DNA from 3 places in the Colwellia sp. BRX8-7 genome. Region 2 is predicted to be linked to each of the others. Evidence: predicted binding sites of a transcription regulator. Region 2 holds the regulator's gene; each other region holds the start of a gene.
What was found. The regulator sigma-54, encoded in region 2, starts transcription at its own class of promoters, with help from an activator protein. The targets are predictions, from matches to a motif close to GTTGGCACGNNNNTNGNNT.
Positions count from the first base shown of each region.

Region 1 (6,102 bases), on a different contig from region 2:
GTAAGCGTAATCAACCACGTCTTCGCCTTGTAAACCTTTAACTAAAGACATACAAAAACGAGCAGCAGCAGCGCCCATAGATAAAGTAGCAGAACCACCACCGGCTTTAGCGTTAACAACTTCAGTACCTGCGTTTTGAATGCGAGGTGTTAAAGCAGCAATTTCTTCATCAGTAAAAGTAACACCTTCAACTTGTGAAAGAAGTGGTAAAATAGTGGTACCTGAGTGGCCACCAATTACTGGAACTTTAACTTCAGCAACGTTTAAGCCTTTTAATTCAGCAACGAACGCTTCACTACGAATAACATCTAGCGTAGTAATACCAAAGACACGAGCTGCGTCGTAAGTACCTGCTTTTTTGAAGACTTCAGCAACGATAGGAACCGTGCCGTTAACTGGGTTAGTAATAATACCGACTAACGCTTTAGGACAGTTAGCAACAATGCCTTCTGCTAATGTTTTAATAATGCCCGCATTAACCGCGAACAAATCAGCACGATCCATACCTGGCTTACGTGGCATGCCTGCTGGAATTAAAACGATATCAGCGCCTGTTAATGCGTCGCCTAATGCGTCAGCACCAAAACCTTCAACGGTAACAGCTGTAGGTATGTGTGATAAATCAACAGCAACACCTGGAACAACTGGTGCTACGTCATACAAAGATAGCTCAGAACCCGCTGGTAATTGAGTTTTTAATAATAATGATAACGCTTGGCCAATTCCGCCAGCAGCGCCTAAAACAGCAACTTTCATTTGATGTCTCCGGTAGTTAAAGAATATTTGAGTAAATACGTAAATTTTCGTGCCCAAAAGATATAGCATCGGCCACTAAAAAACAATTAATATTAAACTATATATGGCATTAGGATACCGTATAATACTTTTAATGAAATAATACTTAAGTCTTACTTCCTCATCATTAAGAATTTAAGATTAAAAAAAGTGTAGTAGAAAAATAACAAAGAGTACCGTTAAATTATGACAGTTTCACAAAAACAAGAAGCATTAACACAAGCTTTTAAAGATTTATTAAAGCAAGAGCAGTTTGGTTCTCAAGGCGATATAGTTGATGCGTTGAAGAAACAAGGTTTTGATAATATCAGCCAGTCAAAGGTTTCACGTATGCTCAGTAAATATGGCGCAGTTCGCACCCGCAACGCTCGCCAAGAAATGGTTTATTGTTTACCAGCTGAACTAGGCGTTCCAACAGCGAAAAGCCCTTTACGCCAACTAGTGATAGATATTGAATACAATGAAGTCATGATTATTGTTAGAACAAGCCCCGGCGCTGCCCAGTTGATCGCTCGCTTACTTGATAGCTTAAGTAAAAGCGATGGAGTACTGGGTACGATTGCCGGTGATGATACTATTTTTATTGCCCCAACCCATGTTGGACAAATAAAAGAAACCATTGCTAAATTAGAGTTACTTTTTTCAAGAAACTTAAATTAAGCTAAGTTCGAAGACAGTTAGCCATAGTAACATCGCGATTTTACCGGTTTATTAAAGTGCCAACTTAGCTAAAAAATTCAAACTTGGTGCAAAAAAAGATGCGCCAGTTTCTGCTTGGGTATATTTAAGTAGATGGTCAAAATGACCATGAGCATCACTTTGAATCATGGCTTTTAACATCATCTCAAATGGCTCAGGCGAGCGGCAATAAGAAACAAAAAACAAGCCCTGTAACTTCATATCACCATACGGCATACTTTGTCGCACTATTTCGATAGCGTTACCATCTTCGTCTTTAAGATTTACTCGCTTAGTATGCGCGGTCGCTGGTTTATTTTCATTGGAATATTCTTCATTATCCAGTTTTGTTCGTCCAAAAATATCTTCTTGGTCTTTAACCTTTAAGTTATCCCATAAGTTCAAGTTATGGCGATAACGTTGAATATGTAAATAACTACCTGCCGCAAATTCTTCACTCTCTTCATTAGCAATTAGCGCAACTTTGCGGCGGTGTGAACCTTGTGGGTTTTCTGTGCCATCAACAAAACCCGTTAAATCACGACCATCAAGAAACCTAAAGGCACGCACTTGCTCAGCCAATTCAACGCTGTTGGCTAATAAAGCACAAACCTTGGTACTAACAATATGATTAACGTCTGCACGGTCGCTTCTTATTTCGATATAAAGATCATAACTATCAGCCGGAGCTGCGCGATCATCACATTCAAGCGCGGAAAAAGGCTTTAAATTTTTAGGTCTTCCTTGTGGATACAACTCATCCCAATAGTTAGCACCGATAGCAATAACACCAGCTAAGTTAGATTCTGAAAAACGATCTGCGTAATGATCGAATAAGGCAGGTAATCGAGAAAGTGCGTGACGAACATGAGCATTTTTATCATCTAAAACATTAAACATCAGATAATAACCGTGCAAACTAGGTTCTGCGCAAATACCGAATTGTTCTCTTGCCATCAAAATTCCCAAAAATGTAATGTATATTAATATTTCAATTTTACACAGTTTCTTAAAATTCACAGTAAATCATTTACGATAATAAAATAAGATAAAACCGTGTTGCTTTTTACAGCTATGCCAACGCACTTTTATTAGTATGGGCGCAAGTACTGATAATTTCTGTGCAGCTAAAAGTATTAGCCTTTATCTTGTACATAAAAAAACAGCCCTGAGGCTGTTTTATGATTTATCTTGTTAATATAGATAACACTAGTTGGTATTAAGTAAACTCAGGGTAAGCTTCCATACCACAATCTGATTTATCCATACCTTGATACTCTTCTTCTTCAGTTACACGAATACCCATAACTTTCTTAAGTACATACCAGACCACAAAACTTGCACTAAATACCCAGACAAAGATGGTTGCTGCACCGATTAATTGTCCACTAAAACTTGAAGCAGGGTTAGTAAGAGGAACAAGCAGTAAACCAAACAAACCAACGACACCATGTACTGAGATAGCACCGACTGGATCATCTATTTTCAGTTTATCTAAACCAACCACTGACAAGACAACGATGACACCAGCGACCATACCAAACAAGGTTGCTTGCAATGCCGTGGGTGTTGAAGGCTCAGCAGTAATAGCGACTAATCCCGCTAATGCCCCGTTTAATGTCATGGTTAAATCTGCTTTTTTAAATAGTAATTTCGCAAAAATTAACGCGGCGATAGCGCCACCAGCGGCCGCTGCATTGGTATTTAAAAAGACCATAGCAACTGAATGTGAACTGTTGATATCGGCAAGCTTTAAAACCGAACCACCGTTAAAGCCAAACCAACCCATCCATAAAATAAATGTGCCTAATGTCGCCATAGGTAAGTTAGCACCTGGAATGGCATTAATACGACCATCTGCTCCATATTTACCCTTACGTGCGCCAAGTAACAAGACACCCGCTAATGCTGCTGATGCACCTGCCATGTGGACAATACCCGAGCCAGCAAAATCAGAAAAGCCTAAGTCACCTAGGGTGTACAAACCAAAGACAGCATTACCGCCCCAAGTCCAGCTACCTTCAAGTGGATAAATAACGGCAGTTAACACAACGGTAAAAATAAGGAATGCCCATAATTTCATGCGTTCAGCGACGGCACCAGAAACAATCGACATCGCTGTTGCAACAAAGACCACTTGAAAGAAGAAATCAGACGCTTTGGAATATATAGCTCCGCCATTAAAACCATCTTCACGGCCAGAAAATTCTTTTAATACCGCATCAGCATCGATTGTTTCGATGCCAGATAAGAAGAAACCCCCACCGTACATAATTTCGTAACCGCAGGCCAAATACATCATGCAAGCAATAGCATAAAGCGCGACGTTTTTAGTCAAAATTTCTGTGGTATTTTTTGCACGCACTAAACCGGCTTCTAACATAGAAAAACCCGCGGCCATCCACATAACAAGAGCACCACATATCAAGAAATAGAAAGTGTCCATTGCATACTGTAATTGAAAAATATTTTGTTCCATGATTTACCCCTTAAATAGCTTCAACATCTTGCTCACCAGTACGAATACGTACAGCTTGCTGTAAGTCATAGACAAATATTTTACCATCGCCAATTTTACCTGTGTGCGCCGACTCGGTAATTGCTTTGACTAAGCGTTCAACAACATCATCATTGACAGCAATTTCAAGTTTCACTTTCGGTAAAAAGTCCACTTGATACTCAGCACCACGATACAATTCGGTATGCCCTTTTTGTCGTCCAAAACCTTTTACTTCACTGACAGTTAGTCCTTCAACACCAATTTCAGAAATTGCTTCTCTGACATCATCCAGTTTGAAAGGTTTTATTATTGCGTTAACCATTTTCATTATGTTTAGCCTTATTTATGATTTGTACATAACAATACAAATGTTATGCCAAAGACTAAAACACTTAATATTCATAAGGTTAAGGTAAACAATAAAAAAAAGGCTATTTAAAAGCACTTCGTTGGTGCATGAAATTTTATCAATGACAGTAATTGGTGCATGATTTAATTAGCATGCAAGGAAGTCCCGTTTGTTAAATAAAACTATTAGCGGTGTTAGGCAAGGAAAGGTTAATTAGCAAGGATGGCAAAGACAGTTCTGCTATCTAAGAGGTTTATTACTCGGTGACAACTCATGATTAATGAGTGTATTAGCTGCGCAGACAAGGTAAGTGCAATAAAAATTGAGATGAGGTTAGCTCAGCAAAGAAAAGCTATTGCTAAATAGATCACTACCCTCACCCACAGTTATTATATCAAAAGATGTAGCGGTTAATAAAGCATAGAGGCACTTGGGTTAAGTACAGCAAGGATACTTAAACGTTCCATATCACAGAAGTCGCTGGCATCACGCAACAGCTCTTGTTGCACTGATAACGCATCGAGTTTTTCATCACTAATGACATCGGCTTGGCAATGACTTTTGCATTGGTGGTTCAGTGTCATTACTCGTTTAGCAATATAAAGTAACTTAGTTTCGTCGGTACTATGTTGAAACTCCTCTTCATCTTGATAACGTATAGGTTCAATCAAGCTGTAAGGAAGTTGCCATTGTTTTAATAATTCAGCGCTAATGTCAGCGTAGGAAAAACCCAGTATTTGTAGTTGTTTAGTCCAAGGCAATTCATCTGAATTAATATGCTTACATTGTTCTACTTTTTCAGGCATAAATTGATGTATGACTAGTTCGCCTAAATTATGCAGCAAACCTAAAATAAATAATCGTTCCGCATTGGGTACGTTTAGTTTAGTGCCTAAAAATTTAACCGTTAATGCACAGTCAACACTACGCTCCCAAAAGTCATCTAAATATTCGGGACTGGCTTTTAGTTTTCTAAAGGCATCAGTGGTAAAATAAGCAATAACTAAGTTGTAAACTTCGGTAATACCCAAGATTAAAACCGCTTTAGAAATAGTGTCTATTTTACCAGGATAGTTAAAAAAAGAGCTGTTTGAGAGCTTTAAAATAGTCGCTGACAAGGCGGGATCAAGTAAAATGACATCCGCTATATCATCAATAGTTGATGATTCGTTATCAATTAACTCTTTAATGCGGATAAAAGAATCCGACAATACAAATATTTCACTCGCCTGTTCGGCGTATTCAACAGCATTCATAACAAAAATCCTAACAAGAAATATAGGGTTGTTTTTATATAAAAATAAAACACTCAGCAAATAAATTTAAAGCTAACACCCGCTGATGGCTCAGTTTTTCAATAAGATACAAGGTATTAGCAATAACCTAAATTTTACTCAAGTATAGACACTATATTAATAATAAGTGACTTATTTTCAGAAAAAGTCTAATTAGTCTTCAACGGTTAAGGCAACTTGGTAAGAGCCAAATTTTCTAATATTAATAACCCCCTTATCAAAAATAAGATATTGGCCTTTTATCCCTTGTAATAATCCTGAAACTTGGGGTGTTTTATCAAAGTTAAAAGAGCCAATTTTTTCTAAGTACTGCTCAACAGGAAAGTTCAAATTGACTACTGGTTCGTCAAGTAATTCAACGGCGTCTGCACCAAAGCGTAATTTAATATCGTCTAACTGTGCTGCAATTTCAGGTAGTAATGCTTGTGCTTTCGCTTTTAAATCAACCATTTCACCTGCACCTTTTAACATAGCTCGCCAGTTTG
Region 1 covers NZ_JACGVP010000005.1:88,565-94,666, reverse strand. The annotation lists gene mdh (malate dehydrogenase) at 1-756, opposite strand, end outside; gene argR (transcriptional regulator ArgR) at 982-1,455, shown strand; gene H4J57_RS06490 (Dyp-type peroxidase) at 1,507-2,430, opposite strand; gene H4J57_RS06485 (ammonium transporter) at 2,693-3,952, opposite strand; gene H4J57_RS06480 (P-II family nitrogen regulator) at 3,963-4,301, opposite strand; gene H4J57_RS06475 (HDOD domain-containing protein) at 4,733-5,578, opposite strand; gene H4J57_RS06470 (DUF2797 domain-containing protein) at 5,771-6,102, opposite strand, start outside.
Region 1: H4J57_RS06480 (P-II family nitrogen regulator) is a predicted target of sigma-54. The motif match lies at 4,336-4,354, and genes of this name have one in related genera.

Region 2 (6,102 bases):
AAAGTAAATCTAACGAACGCACTAAAACGATTTTTCAGCCGAAAGAAAAAATTAAAGCGACAACCACAGACGCGAAAACTCAGGAAAAAATTAATTTATGAGCACTAGCACCCTAATGGCAAAAGGCCTTGCCAAAGCCTATAAAGGCAGAAAAGTGGTTAAAAATGTCAGTATGCAAGTTTCAGCAGGACAAATAGTCGGTTTACTGGGCCCAAATGGTGCCGGAAAAACAACTTCTTTTTATATGATTGTGGGTTTAGTTGAAAGTGATAGTGGCGATATTATCTTAAATGACGAAAACCTGACGTTAGCGCCTATGCATGAGCGTGCGAGAAAAGGCATCGGATATTTACCACAAGAAGCCTCTATTTTTCGAAAACTCAGTGTTTACGACAATATTATGGCTATTTTACAAACACGAAAAGAATTATCAGATGCTGAACGTGAAGAGAAATTAGAACATCTTGTTGAAGAATTCAACATAGGTCATATCAAAGATAATTTAGGCATGAGCTTATCTGGTGGTGAACGCCGCCGAGTAGAAATTGCTCGCGCATTAGCTGCTGAACCAAAATTTATTTTATTAGATGAACCTTTTGCTGGTGTTGATCCAATTTCAGTAGGTGATATTAAAAAAATTATTCTACACTTAAAAGAACGTGGCATTGGTGTGTTGATCACTGATCACAATGTACGTGAAACTCTCGATGTATGTGAACATGCGTATATTGTTAGTCATGGTGAACTTATTGCAGAAGGTACTGCAGATCAAATTCTTGCAAATCAACACGTAAGAGATGTATACCTTGGTGAACAATTCACGCTATAGTAGTCAGTAAATGAATAGTATCTTCGTATGAAAAAAACGAAAATATCCCATTAAAAATAATAGGAAGTTAATGACCTAAATGCGCCCTACTCTACAACTCCGCATAGGACAACAATTAACCATGACGCCACAATTGCAGCAAGCAATCAAATTGCTGCAACTGTCTACGTTAGAGCTTCAACAAGAAATTCAGGAAGCCTTAGAAAGTAATCCATTATTAGAAATGGATGAGTCTTCAAATAATCCTGAAGATAAAAGTACTGACAACCTTGAAGAAGCTCACACTGCCGGTACTGGTGATGTTAAAGAAGCCCCCGCTTCTGATGGTAGCGAAGACGCTACGCCTACCATTGATGAAATCACCACCACTGAAGCCATGGACAAGAACGATATCCCTGAAGAATTAAACATGGATACCACTTGGGATGATAACTACACGGCTGGTGCAGCAAGTTCAAGCTCAGGCCCAGCTTCAGAAGATTATACTTACCAAGGCGAGACTCAAGACTCCATTCAAGATCATTTGCGCTGGCAAATGGAATTAAGCCCTTTTACCGAAACAGACCGCGCTATAGCGACAGCAATTATTGATGCTGTTGATGACGCCGGTTACTTAACGGTATCTAGTGAAGACATTTTAGAAAGTGTTGCCATTGAAGGAGTAGAGCTTGATGAAATTGAGGTGGTACTAAAACGTATTAACCTCTTTGATCCTGTTGGTGTCGCTGCTCGTTCTATTTCAGAATGTTTAATCATTCAACTTAATCAATTTGACCCCGCTACACCTTGGTTAGCAGAAAGTAAGTTAGTTTTGCGTGACCATATTAATCTACTGGGTAGCCGAGACTATCGTACATTAATGCGTAAAACTCGACTGAAAGAAGAGCAACTGCGCGAAGTAGTGCGTCTTATTCAATCACTTGACCCTAGACCCGGCGATAGTGTGATGAAGAGTGACGATCAGTATGTTATTCCTGATGTTTCTGTTGAAAAGAAAAATGGCCGTTGGGTGGTCGAATTAAATCCTGATACTGCGCCAAAACTTTCGGTGAATCAGCAATATGCTTCGATGTCACGTTCGATGAAGTCGACAGCTGACACACAATTTATTCGCTCAAATTTACAAGAAGCTAAATGGTTTATTAAAAGCTTAGAAAGCCGTAATGATACCTTATTAAAAGTGTCAAACTGTATTGTGCAACGTCAAATTGGCTTTTTTGAACATGGTAATGAAGCCATGCGTCCAATGGTTTTAAATGATATTGCCGAAGCTGTCGATATGCATGAATCAACCATTTCACGAGTGACGACACAAAAGTATATGCATACGCCACGTGGAATTTTCGAACTGAAGTTTTTCTTCTCAAGCCATGTTGGCACCGAAAGCGGTGGCGAATGTTCATCAACAGCTATTCGTGCATTAATCAAAAAATTTGTTGCTGCCGAAATCCCAGCAAAACCACTTAGTGATAGTAAAATGGCTGATTTATTAGCCGATCAAGGGATAAATGTAGCTCGACGTACCATAGCAAAATATCGAGAGTCACTTTCTATTCCACCTTCTAACCAACGAAAAAGTTTACTTTAACGAAAAGATGAGGAATTAAGCTTATGCAAATTAATCTTTCTGGCCACCATGTTGACATTACCGAAGCTTTACGAGAAAACGTCACGACAAAGATGGCAAAATTAAGCCGACATTTTGATCATATCAATAATGTTCATGTTGTTCTCACCGTTGAAAAATCAAATCAAATTGCTGAAGCGACTGTTCACGTTAGTGGCTCTGATTTACATGCAAAAGCTGAAAATGCTGACATGTATGCCTCTATTGATAGTCTTGTTGTTAAGCTTGACCGGCAAATATTGAAGTACAAAGGTAAAACGAATCAGCATTAATGCTGTTTATCGCCTGTTCACTCACCAAAGAATCTAAGTAGTATAATGAAGTTGCAAGATATCCTTACCCTTGATTGCACCCTGTGTGCGATTAAGGGTACAAGCAAAAAAAAACTCCTTGAAATAATTAGCGAAACTGCGGCAAAAAAATTCGATAATATTGATACTCATCAATTATTCGAAAGCTTAATGGCGCGTGAAAAGGTTGGCTCTACCGGCATAGGAAATGGCATTGCGATTCCTCATGGTCGATTAACTAACACGTCACAAGTTATTGCTGTATTGCTGACCAGTGAACAAGCCGTTGAATTTGATGCGATAGACAACCGTGCTGTCGATATTATTATTGCGTTATTTGTACCTGAAGAAAACTGCCAACAACATTTAGATACCTTACAAAGTATTGCGCAAATATTTAGTACTAAACAATTCGCAAAGCAAGTAAGAAAATGCCAAAATTCGCAAGAGCTTTTTACTTTAATAAAGCATGCTAAACGTTAATAAAATCTAATAATAATCCAGGAAAACTCAAATGAAACTCTTGATAGTCAGTGGTCGCTCAGGGTCAGGTAAAAGTGTCGCCTTACGTGTACTCGAAGATTTAGGCTACTACTGTGTCGATAATATTCCGGTGAATTTATTGCCTGCATTAGCACATACCGTTATTAATGATTACGACAAAGTAGCGGTTAGTTTAGATGTACGTAACTTACCCAATGACCCTAATGACGTTTCAGAAATATTAGATTATCTACCAAAAACGGTAAAACTCGATATTCTGTATTTAGATGCTGATGACTCTGATCTTATTCGACGTTTTAGTGAAACGCGTCGTTTACATCCTTTGATTAAACAAAATATCCCACTCGACCAAGCCATCTCTTTAGAGAAAAAGCTGCTTGAGCCTATTTCCACGCGTGCGGGTTTGTATATTAATACCAGTCAGTTATCACCTCATCAATTATCTGATTTAGTGCGTGAGCGAATTTTAGGCAAAACCTCGGCATCTATGGTGGTGGTGTTTGAATCTTTTGGCTTTAAACACGGTGTACCACAAGACGCAGATTATGTTTTTGATGCACGTTTTCTGCCTAACCCTTTTTGGGAAACAGACTTAAAAGGTTTTACCGGTTTAGATCAACCCGTGCGAGACTTTCTTGCTAGCCAACCGATTGTCACTAAATTTATCTGGCAAATTAACAGTTTTATGATGACGTGGTTACCCCACTTAGAAAGAAACAATCGCAGCTATATTACTATCGCCATTGGTTGTACGGGTGGAAAACACCGATCGGTTTATATTGCAGAAATATTAGCAAACAATCTTAGAAAAGAACGCGAAGATGTTCAGTCTCATCATCGCGATATTAAAATACAAAGCACTTAATAACGGTCACTGTATGCCAAAATATAATAAATCATTAACCATTAGCAATAAACTGGGATTACATGCACGTGCTGCCACTAAACTTGCCCAGTTAAGCCAAAAGCTTAATGCTAACGTTACTATTTGCTTAGAGGGCAAAGAAGCTGATGCCAGTAGTATTATGGGGTTAATGTTACTGGCCGGTGGCTTTGGAAAAACAGTAGAGGTTATTACCCAAGGAGAAGATGCTCAACAAGCACTTGACGATGTATGCCAGTTATTTTCTGATAAATTTGATGAAGACGAATGATAAAAAGACTGAATAAAAAATAAAGTTACGTTATCATTCATTACAACACCTTAGCCAGCGCATCTTGACTAAGATATAAACAATATAATTTTCGTATTACTGCGGCACAGGAAAACTTTATGCCGGAAATATCAGAGCAACAACAAAATCATCAACGCCTGCAACAAGTCAATAAAGCACTTGGTAGCGGTATGTTTGTGCACGTTCGAAAATTACTACAGAACATGCCAGCTTATGATATTGCTTTAATATTAGAGTCATCTCACCCGAAAAGTCGTGCCGTTTTATGGCAACTTATCGACGCTGATAATCACGGTGAAGTACTTGAAGAACTCAATGAGGAAGTTCGAAAAGGCATTTTAAAAACTATCCGCCCTGAAAAATTAGCCGCCGTTGCTGAAGGCATGGATGTTGATGATTTAGCTGAAGTTTTACGTACTCTACCCGATAGTGTTTATCAAGAAGTATTAAGTGCTATGGACTCGCAAGACCGAGGTCGAGTCGAAGCAGCGTTATCATTTGAAGAAGATACCGCTGGCGGTATCATGAACACCGATACCATAACAATTCGTCCCGATGTAACGGTTGATGTGGTATTGCGCTATTTACGCTTACGAGGTGATTTACCTGAAGCGACCGATTCTTTTTATGTGGTCGATGGTAAAAATCACTTTATTGGCGCCGTTTCTCTAGCGGCGATAATTACCGCCAAACCTGAAATTATCGTCTCAACACTCATTGATAAAGATATCGAAGCAATTCAAGTGCATTTGTCTGATAGTGACGTAGCACAACTCTTTGAAAAATTTGATTGGTTCTCTGCACCAGTGATTGATGATGAAGGCCGTTTGCTTGGTCGTATCACGATAGACGATGTTATCGATATTATTCGTGAAGATGCCGAGCATTCGATGATGAGTATGGCGGGTTTAGATGGAGAGGCAGATACCTTTGCTCCGGTTTTAAAAAGCACGCAACAACGCTCTATTTGGCTTGGCGTTAATCTCATTACCGCACTACTTGCTGTTGCTGTATCGAGTATGTTCGAAGGTGTTTTAAGCCAACTGGCTATTTTAGCTATTTTAAATTCTTTAGTGCCTAGTATGGGTGGTGTTGCCGGTAACCAAACCTTAACACTGGTTGTTCGCGCCATTGCGCTAGGCCATGTTGGCGACTCAAATGCGAGAATACTTATTCAGAAAGAACTTGCTGTTGGTTTTCTTAATGGCGTTATCTGGGCGGTATTAATTGCTGGTGTTGTGGCTATTTGGCAACAAAATTTAATGCTTGGTGGCGTTATAGCCTTTGCAATGTTAATGAATTTAACCGCTGCTGGTATCGCTGGTGTCGCTATCCCGCTGTTTTTGAAAAGGATGAATATTGACCCTGCTCTCGCTGGTAGTGTGATATTAACAACGATTACCGATGTGGTTGGAATATTCGCTTTCTTAGGTACTGCAACTTTATTCCTAACCTAAACTAGATATGGGCTTATTGAGATCTTGATACCTTTTCAAGATCTCAATACTAGTCTGTTGGTTTTAATAATCAAATGTACCTTATTAAAATAACACGATTTGATTAATTGCCGCCAACCTGCATCTCTTCAATTAACAATGAACCCGTTAAAATACTGCCTCGTAAATCAACATCACTACCGACAGCAACTAAGCCTTTAAAAATATCAGATAAATTACC
Region 2 covers NZ_JACGVP010000011.1:166,587-172,688, reverse strand. The annotation lists gene lptA (lipopolysaccharide transport periplasmic protein LptA) at 1-101, shown strand, start outside; gene lptB (LPS export ABC transporter ATP-binding protein) at 98-829, shown strand; gene H4J57_RS12590 (RNA polymerase factor sigma-54) at 909-2,417, shown strand; gene hpf (ribosome hibernation promoting factor) at 2,441-2,728, shown strand; gene ptsN (PTS IIA-like nitrogen regulatory protein PtsN) at 2,774-3,229, shown strand; gene rapZ (RNase adapter RapZ) at 3,261-4,115, shown strand; gene H4J57_RS12570 (HPr family phosphocarrier protein) at 4,129-4,404, shown strand; gene mgtE (magnesium transporter) at 4,524-5,882, shown strand; gene pmbA (metalloprotease PmbA) at 5,986-6,102, opposite strand, start outside.

Region 3 (6,102 bases), on a different contig from region 2:
GTATCACTGAACCGCTTGATGTCGGTGTGCGCGCTATTAATAGTTTTTTAACGGTTGGTATTGGTCAGCGTATGGGCTTATTTGCCGGCTCAGGTGTCGGTAAAAGTGTCTTGTTAGGTATGATGACACGCGGCACAACTGCTGATGTTATCGTTGTGGGGCTAATTGGCGAACGTGGTCGAGAAGTTAAAGAGTTTATCGAAGAAATTTTAGGCGAAGAAGGGCGAGCACGTTCAGTTGTTGTTGCGGCGCCTGCCGATAATTCGCCATTAATGCGTTTAAAAGGCTGTGAAACTGCGGTACAAATTGCTGAGTACTTTCGTGATCAAGGTCTGAATGTCTTGCTACTGGTTGACTCGCTAACGCGTTATGCCCAAGCGCAACGAGAAATAGCACTGGCTGTCGGCGAACCACCGGCAACCAAAGGTTATCCGCCTTCGGTCTTTTCAAAGTTACCCCAACTGGTTGAACGAGCCGGTAATGGTGGCGATGGTCAGGGATCAATTACCGCATTTTTCACCGTATTAACCGAAGGTGATGATTTACAAGATCCTATTGCTGATGCGGCGCGTGCTATTTTAGATGGACATATTGTTTTATCTCGTGCCTTAGCCGATTCAGGGCATTACCCCGCTGTTGATATTGAAGGCTCGATTAGCCGTGTTATGCCGATGGTGACCAGTGATGAGCATCAACAACTTGCTCGGCAACTAAAGCAAGTCTACTCACTATACCAGCAAAATAAAGATTTGATTGCTATTGGCGCTTATAGCCGTGGTAATGATCCTCGCATTGATCAATCCATTGATTTAATGCCGGTGATCAAGTTCTTCCTACAACAAAAAATGTTGGAAATTATTCCTTATGATCAAAGCTTAACGCAACTTCAAGAAATACTTTCTGCAGCGCAAGCACACGCGCAAGCAAAACAAGGCCAGCAAAATGCCTAAACATAATAACGTTAACACTATTTTCGAAAAATTTATTAGCTGTTTAGCATTATCTAGGAGGACGTTATGCCATTAAAGCAACTGAATACCTTACATCGCTATGAACAGGATAAAGAAAAAAAAGCAGCGCAAGCACTGCAAACTGCTGAATTTGAATACCAACAAAATCTTGAACGTTTACAAAGTGTCAGTGACTATCGTCTTGAATATATGAAACGTTTGAATGCTCGCTCTATGGTGGGTATTGATAGCGCGACGTTTAGTCATTTTCATGCCTTTATTGCCAAGCTCGACTATGCAGCTGGGCAAGTTGATATTGCTATTATGCAGAGTAAGGCGATGGTGGAAAAGAGCAAACAGCTCTGGCTAGCTCAGCGACAGAAAATTCAAGCGGTAGAACTATTGCTTGATAAAAAAACACAAGCGCTGACTCTTATCGCTAACAAGCAAGAACAAAAAATGTTTGATGAAATTGCTACTCAACAATTTGTCCGTCGTAAAATGCGGGGATAAAGTGAATTAAATTGTAATTTCTAAGTGGAACAATACTTGCTTGTTTAACTAATATAAAAAGTATTCGCAATAAACGACGTTGTCATCATTGTAAATATAGCTCAAATTTACCATTGAAATAAAAAGGTTTACTATGCCGCAAGTTACTCCATTAGCCATAGATATTTCGCCAAGTAAGGACTTTAGCCCTGTTCAGTCAGGAGCGATTAGCACATCCAAAAATTCATCTAAAGATTTTGCACAAATGGTTGACCAGCATTATCAAAGTCAACAAAGCGGCAAAAAGCAACAGGCAAGTGGCAATAACATGAAACTTGCTAGCGAAATTAATGCTGAAAAGAAAGCACCCCAAGGAAAATCTTCCACAACGGATGTGCAACCAAAAGAAAAGGAAATGGGTGGAGTTTCTGATGAGAACGTTAATACAGAAATTAACCAAAGCGAAGCTTCAGAAAGATTGCCTTATGATGATACAGCGACTAGTGAAAAAAATGTTCGAGTAGAAAATAGCCAACAAGAGACACCGGAACACAAAGCTAGCGGATTAATTAATCTTGATACTAATTCCAGCGCACCTGAAAATACAGATAAAAGTACCGAGCAATTAATGTCGTTGTTATCTGCGTCACAACAACTATTAAATGATACGGTGAAAAATGACGGTGCGATACCATCACAACTTAATGAAAAACCATCAATAGTTGTGGCTGGTAGTAATCAACAAGAAAAAACACAGTTAGCAGCAATGTTAAGGCAAGTGCTTGGTGGCAATACCCAAGAAAATGTAGCGACCAGTGATAATACCTTAGCAAAAGTTAGCGTTGAGCCAGAGTTAGCTAAATCATTAACCGTTCCAGTAACGGTTAACAGTGAAATGCCATCAAAGAAAGTTGACCTAGCTAGCGAACCCAAAGTCGTTGCTGATAAAGTTGTGCAAGGGGAGGCTGAATTAGCCTTATCTTCATTATTGGAGAAAAAAACAAACAGTGAAGGACAAGAACCCTCGCTAAAAACAACGAATGTTAATAGCCAACTTTCCACTCAAACCGTTCCTCCTGCTCAAAGCGAAACGTCGTTAAAAGCAGAGCCTATTGTAGATAAAACCAATAATGTACCGAAACAGGCGATGCCTTTAAGTGATCTTGAAGCGCTATTAGCGGATATGGAAAAAGCGCCTACGGATACTGAACTTGAACAAATTAAAGCTGCACTTAACGCCAATCAGGACAAAGCTGTAATTCCTGACAAAAGTAATCAAAGTATCAGCAATAGTAAAGCGTCGGTCGATAAAGAGTTGGCCGGAGCGGTATTGCCTGTAACCCTTAAAAATGAAAGCTTGGATAACGAAATAGCAATTGATGCTGATAAGGTCAATACGGATAATGTTGTTTTTTCAAGCGTAGCTGTTCCAGGTGAAAAACAAGCTCAGGAAAATAATGCAAATAATAGTCGTGGGGTTAATCAGGTAAACCAGAAACCCCTTGAAATACAAAATTTAAATGCCGGTGAACAATTTAAAGAGCCAGCTAAAGATCAGTCGGCAGAGCAACAAAACCAAAAACAGGCACAAAGCTTAACTCAGCTTGATAAAGTGGCTAACAATGATGCTCAAGTCAAAGAAAAAACTATTAATGAAATATTTGATAAGAAACAAGTCAGTACAAGTATTGAGAATACTCTTAATAGAGATATGCATCGAGCCAATAATGAAGTAACCAAATCTACGGCTTCTGCGGAGGAAATGATCACTAAATTAACCAGTGACCATGTGCAATCAACGGCTCAATCAGCAACAAATGCCAAGCAAGTGACAGCGTTACAAAATGAAGCCTTATCGGTATACCGTAAAGACTTTACTGGTGCATTGAATGATAAAGTCATGGTAATGATGAACCAAAAGCTTCAGCAGGTTGAAATTCGTCTTGACCCACAAGAATTAGGTAATGTGAACGTAAAAATAAATATGCAAAATGAGCAGGCGGTTGTTAATTTTACTGTTCAAAATCAGCAAGCTAAAGAAGCGTTCGATCAAAATTTAGGGCGATTAAAAGAGATGCTTGCTGAAAGTGGCGTCAATGTCGGTGATGCGAATGTCGAACAGCAAAGTAAGCAAAATAATAATGAAGAAGAACTCGGTGAAGGTCGCCAAGGTGGTGGTGACGGTAACGAGAATGAATTTTCAGATTTAAGTGATACTCAAACACTAAATTTGGTTAAAGGTTCGTCAACTGGTATAGATTACTACGCATAAATGACAAAACTCATTGGCTCGCTGACCATTCAACGATATAGTTGACTGAAAGTAATTTTAACATTTAAATAGATAATAAAGGCTTGATGATGGCTGATGATAAAGGCGAAGGTAAAGAATTAGAATTAGACGGTAAAGGCAAAAGAAAAAAGATGATCATTATCATTGCTGCTGTTGTGATATTGGCTGTTGGCGGTGGAGCGGCTTATTTTTTTCTGGCTGGAGATGATGCTGTTTCTCAAGAGCAACTTGATGCTGAGCTAGACGGTGATAGTGCCAGTGAAGGCGAAGCCGCTGAAAGTGTTAGTGCCAGTACAGGCTCTGCGCTTTATGTACCTATGCCAAGACCTTTTCGCTTTAATGTTCCCGGCGCTGCCCGCGACAGATTTGTAGAAATCAGAGTACAGTTATTAGTACGTGGCGCTGATAATGAAGAAGCGGCAAAGAAGCATGTACCATTAATTGAAAGTACTTTACTAGCGACTTTTTCTCAATCAAATGCCGATGATTTAGCAACCAGTGCCGGAAAAACCTCATTGAAACAGAAATCTTTAGTAGCAGTTCATAAAATTATGAAAGAAGTTGAAGGTAGCAATGTGGTTGAAAAAGTATTATTTACCGGTTTTGTAATGCAATAAGGCTATGCGATAAAACAATGCATTTAATTAAAGAGACTATTCAGTGAGTGATTTATTATCTCAAGACGAAATTGATGCGCTATTACACGGTGTTGATGACGTTGAAGAAGAGGAGCTAGTTGAAGACTTTGCCCGTGAAGCTGGCGGCACGTCTGACTATGACTTTTCATCACAAGATCGCATTGTTCGTGGCCGGATGCCAACACTGGAAATGGTTAACGAACGTTTTGCACGCCATATGCGTATCAGTTTATTTAATATGATGCGCCGCACTGCTGAAGTATCAATTAATGGTATTCAGATGATCAAGTTTGGCGAATATGTTCATACCTTATTCGTGCCAACAAGCTTAAATATGGTACGTTTTCGGCCATTAAAAGGCACTGCATTAATTACCATGGAAGCACGGCTGGTCTTTATTTTAGTCGATAATTTTTTTGGTGGCGATGGTCGCTATCATGCAAAAATTGAAGGTCGTGAATTTACGCCAACAGAGCGTCGTATTATTCAAATGCTGTTAAAGTTAATTTTTGAAGATTACAAAGAAGCTTGGTCACCCGTGATGGATGTCTCTTTTGAGTATTTAGATTCTGAAGTTAACCCGTCGATGGCCAATATTGTTAGTCCTACCGAAGTGGTAGTGATCAGCTCTTTTCATATTGAACTTGATGGTGGTGGTGGTGATTTTCACATTGCTTTGCCTTACTCAATGCTCGAACCTATCCGTGAGCTACTTGATGCCGGTGTACAAAGTGATAAAGAAGATACCGACATGCGATGGTCGAAAGCCCTACGCGATGAAATAATGGACGTTCCCGTTGAATTAACCACTAAATTTATCTCTGTAGACCTACCTTTACAAAAGATTATGGACTTAGAGAAGGGCGATATTATTCCTATTGAGATGCCAGAACATATTACGGTATTAATTGAAGGTTTACCGTCGTTTAGAGCAAAATTAGGCCGTAGTCGCGATAATGTTGCGATTAAAATATCTGAAAAAATTAAACGTCCTGAATCAGTGAAAAACGAATTAACGATATTAACTAAAGGGGGTAAGCGCTTAGATAGCGACGCTGAATTACATCTTTTAGAAGACGATTTCGATTATTAATAATTTTATTAAAGCAGCAGTAAACAAAAAAATAAATTTGAGGCCAATGGCATGAGTGATAAAGACGATGATTTAGGCATGTGGGATGAAGCGATGGATGAACAAGCCGAAGCTGCAGCCAAAGCCGAAACTGTTGAGTTAGAAGAGCTTGAAGAAGATGCACCAATAACGGGTGATGAAAAACGTAAACTGGATGCGATTTTAGATATTCCGGTGACTATTTCAATGGAAGTTGGACGTAGTCATATTAGCATTCGTAATTTATTACAGTTAAACCAAGGCTCTGTTGTTGAGCTTGACCGAGTTGCGGGTGAATCCCTCGATGTATTGGTCAATGGTACGTTAATCGCGCATGGTGAAGTTGTTGTGGTAAACGATAAGTTTGGTATTCGATTAACCGATGTTATTAGCCAAATTGAACGTATTAAAAAGTTGAAGTAATACTGATGCGTTTTTTACTTTTTAGCTTGTTAAGCTTACTTACTTTTTTGGGCCATGCTCAAGAAAGTATCGTCGCAACAACCGTCGTTGAAACAGACGACGCTCCCGTGATAGCGCAAACAGCACCGGCGACCGTTGAAGTAGGACGACATGTTATGGGTAATATTGATGCCGGTAGCATGATCGTTTCATTAT
Region 3 covers NZ_JACGVP010000001.1:178,324-184,425, reverse strand. The annotation lists gene fliI (flagellar protein export ATPase FliI) at 1-950, shown strand, start outside; gene fliJ (flagellar export protein FliJ) at 1,017-1,463, shown strand; gene H4J57_RS00785 (flagellar hook-length control protein FliK) at 1,597-3,714, shown strand; gene fliL (flagellar basal body-associated protein FliL) at 3,804-4,352, shown strand; gene fliM (flagellar motor switch protein FliM) at 4,396-5,466, shown strand; gene fliN (flagellar motor switch protein FliN) at 5,518-5,907, shown strand; gene fliO (flagellar biosynthetic protein FliO) at 5,913-6,102, shown strand, end outside.
Region 3: H4J57_RS00785 (flagellar hook-length control protein FliK) is a predicted target of sigma-54. The motif match lies at 1,487-1,505, and genes of this name have one in related genera.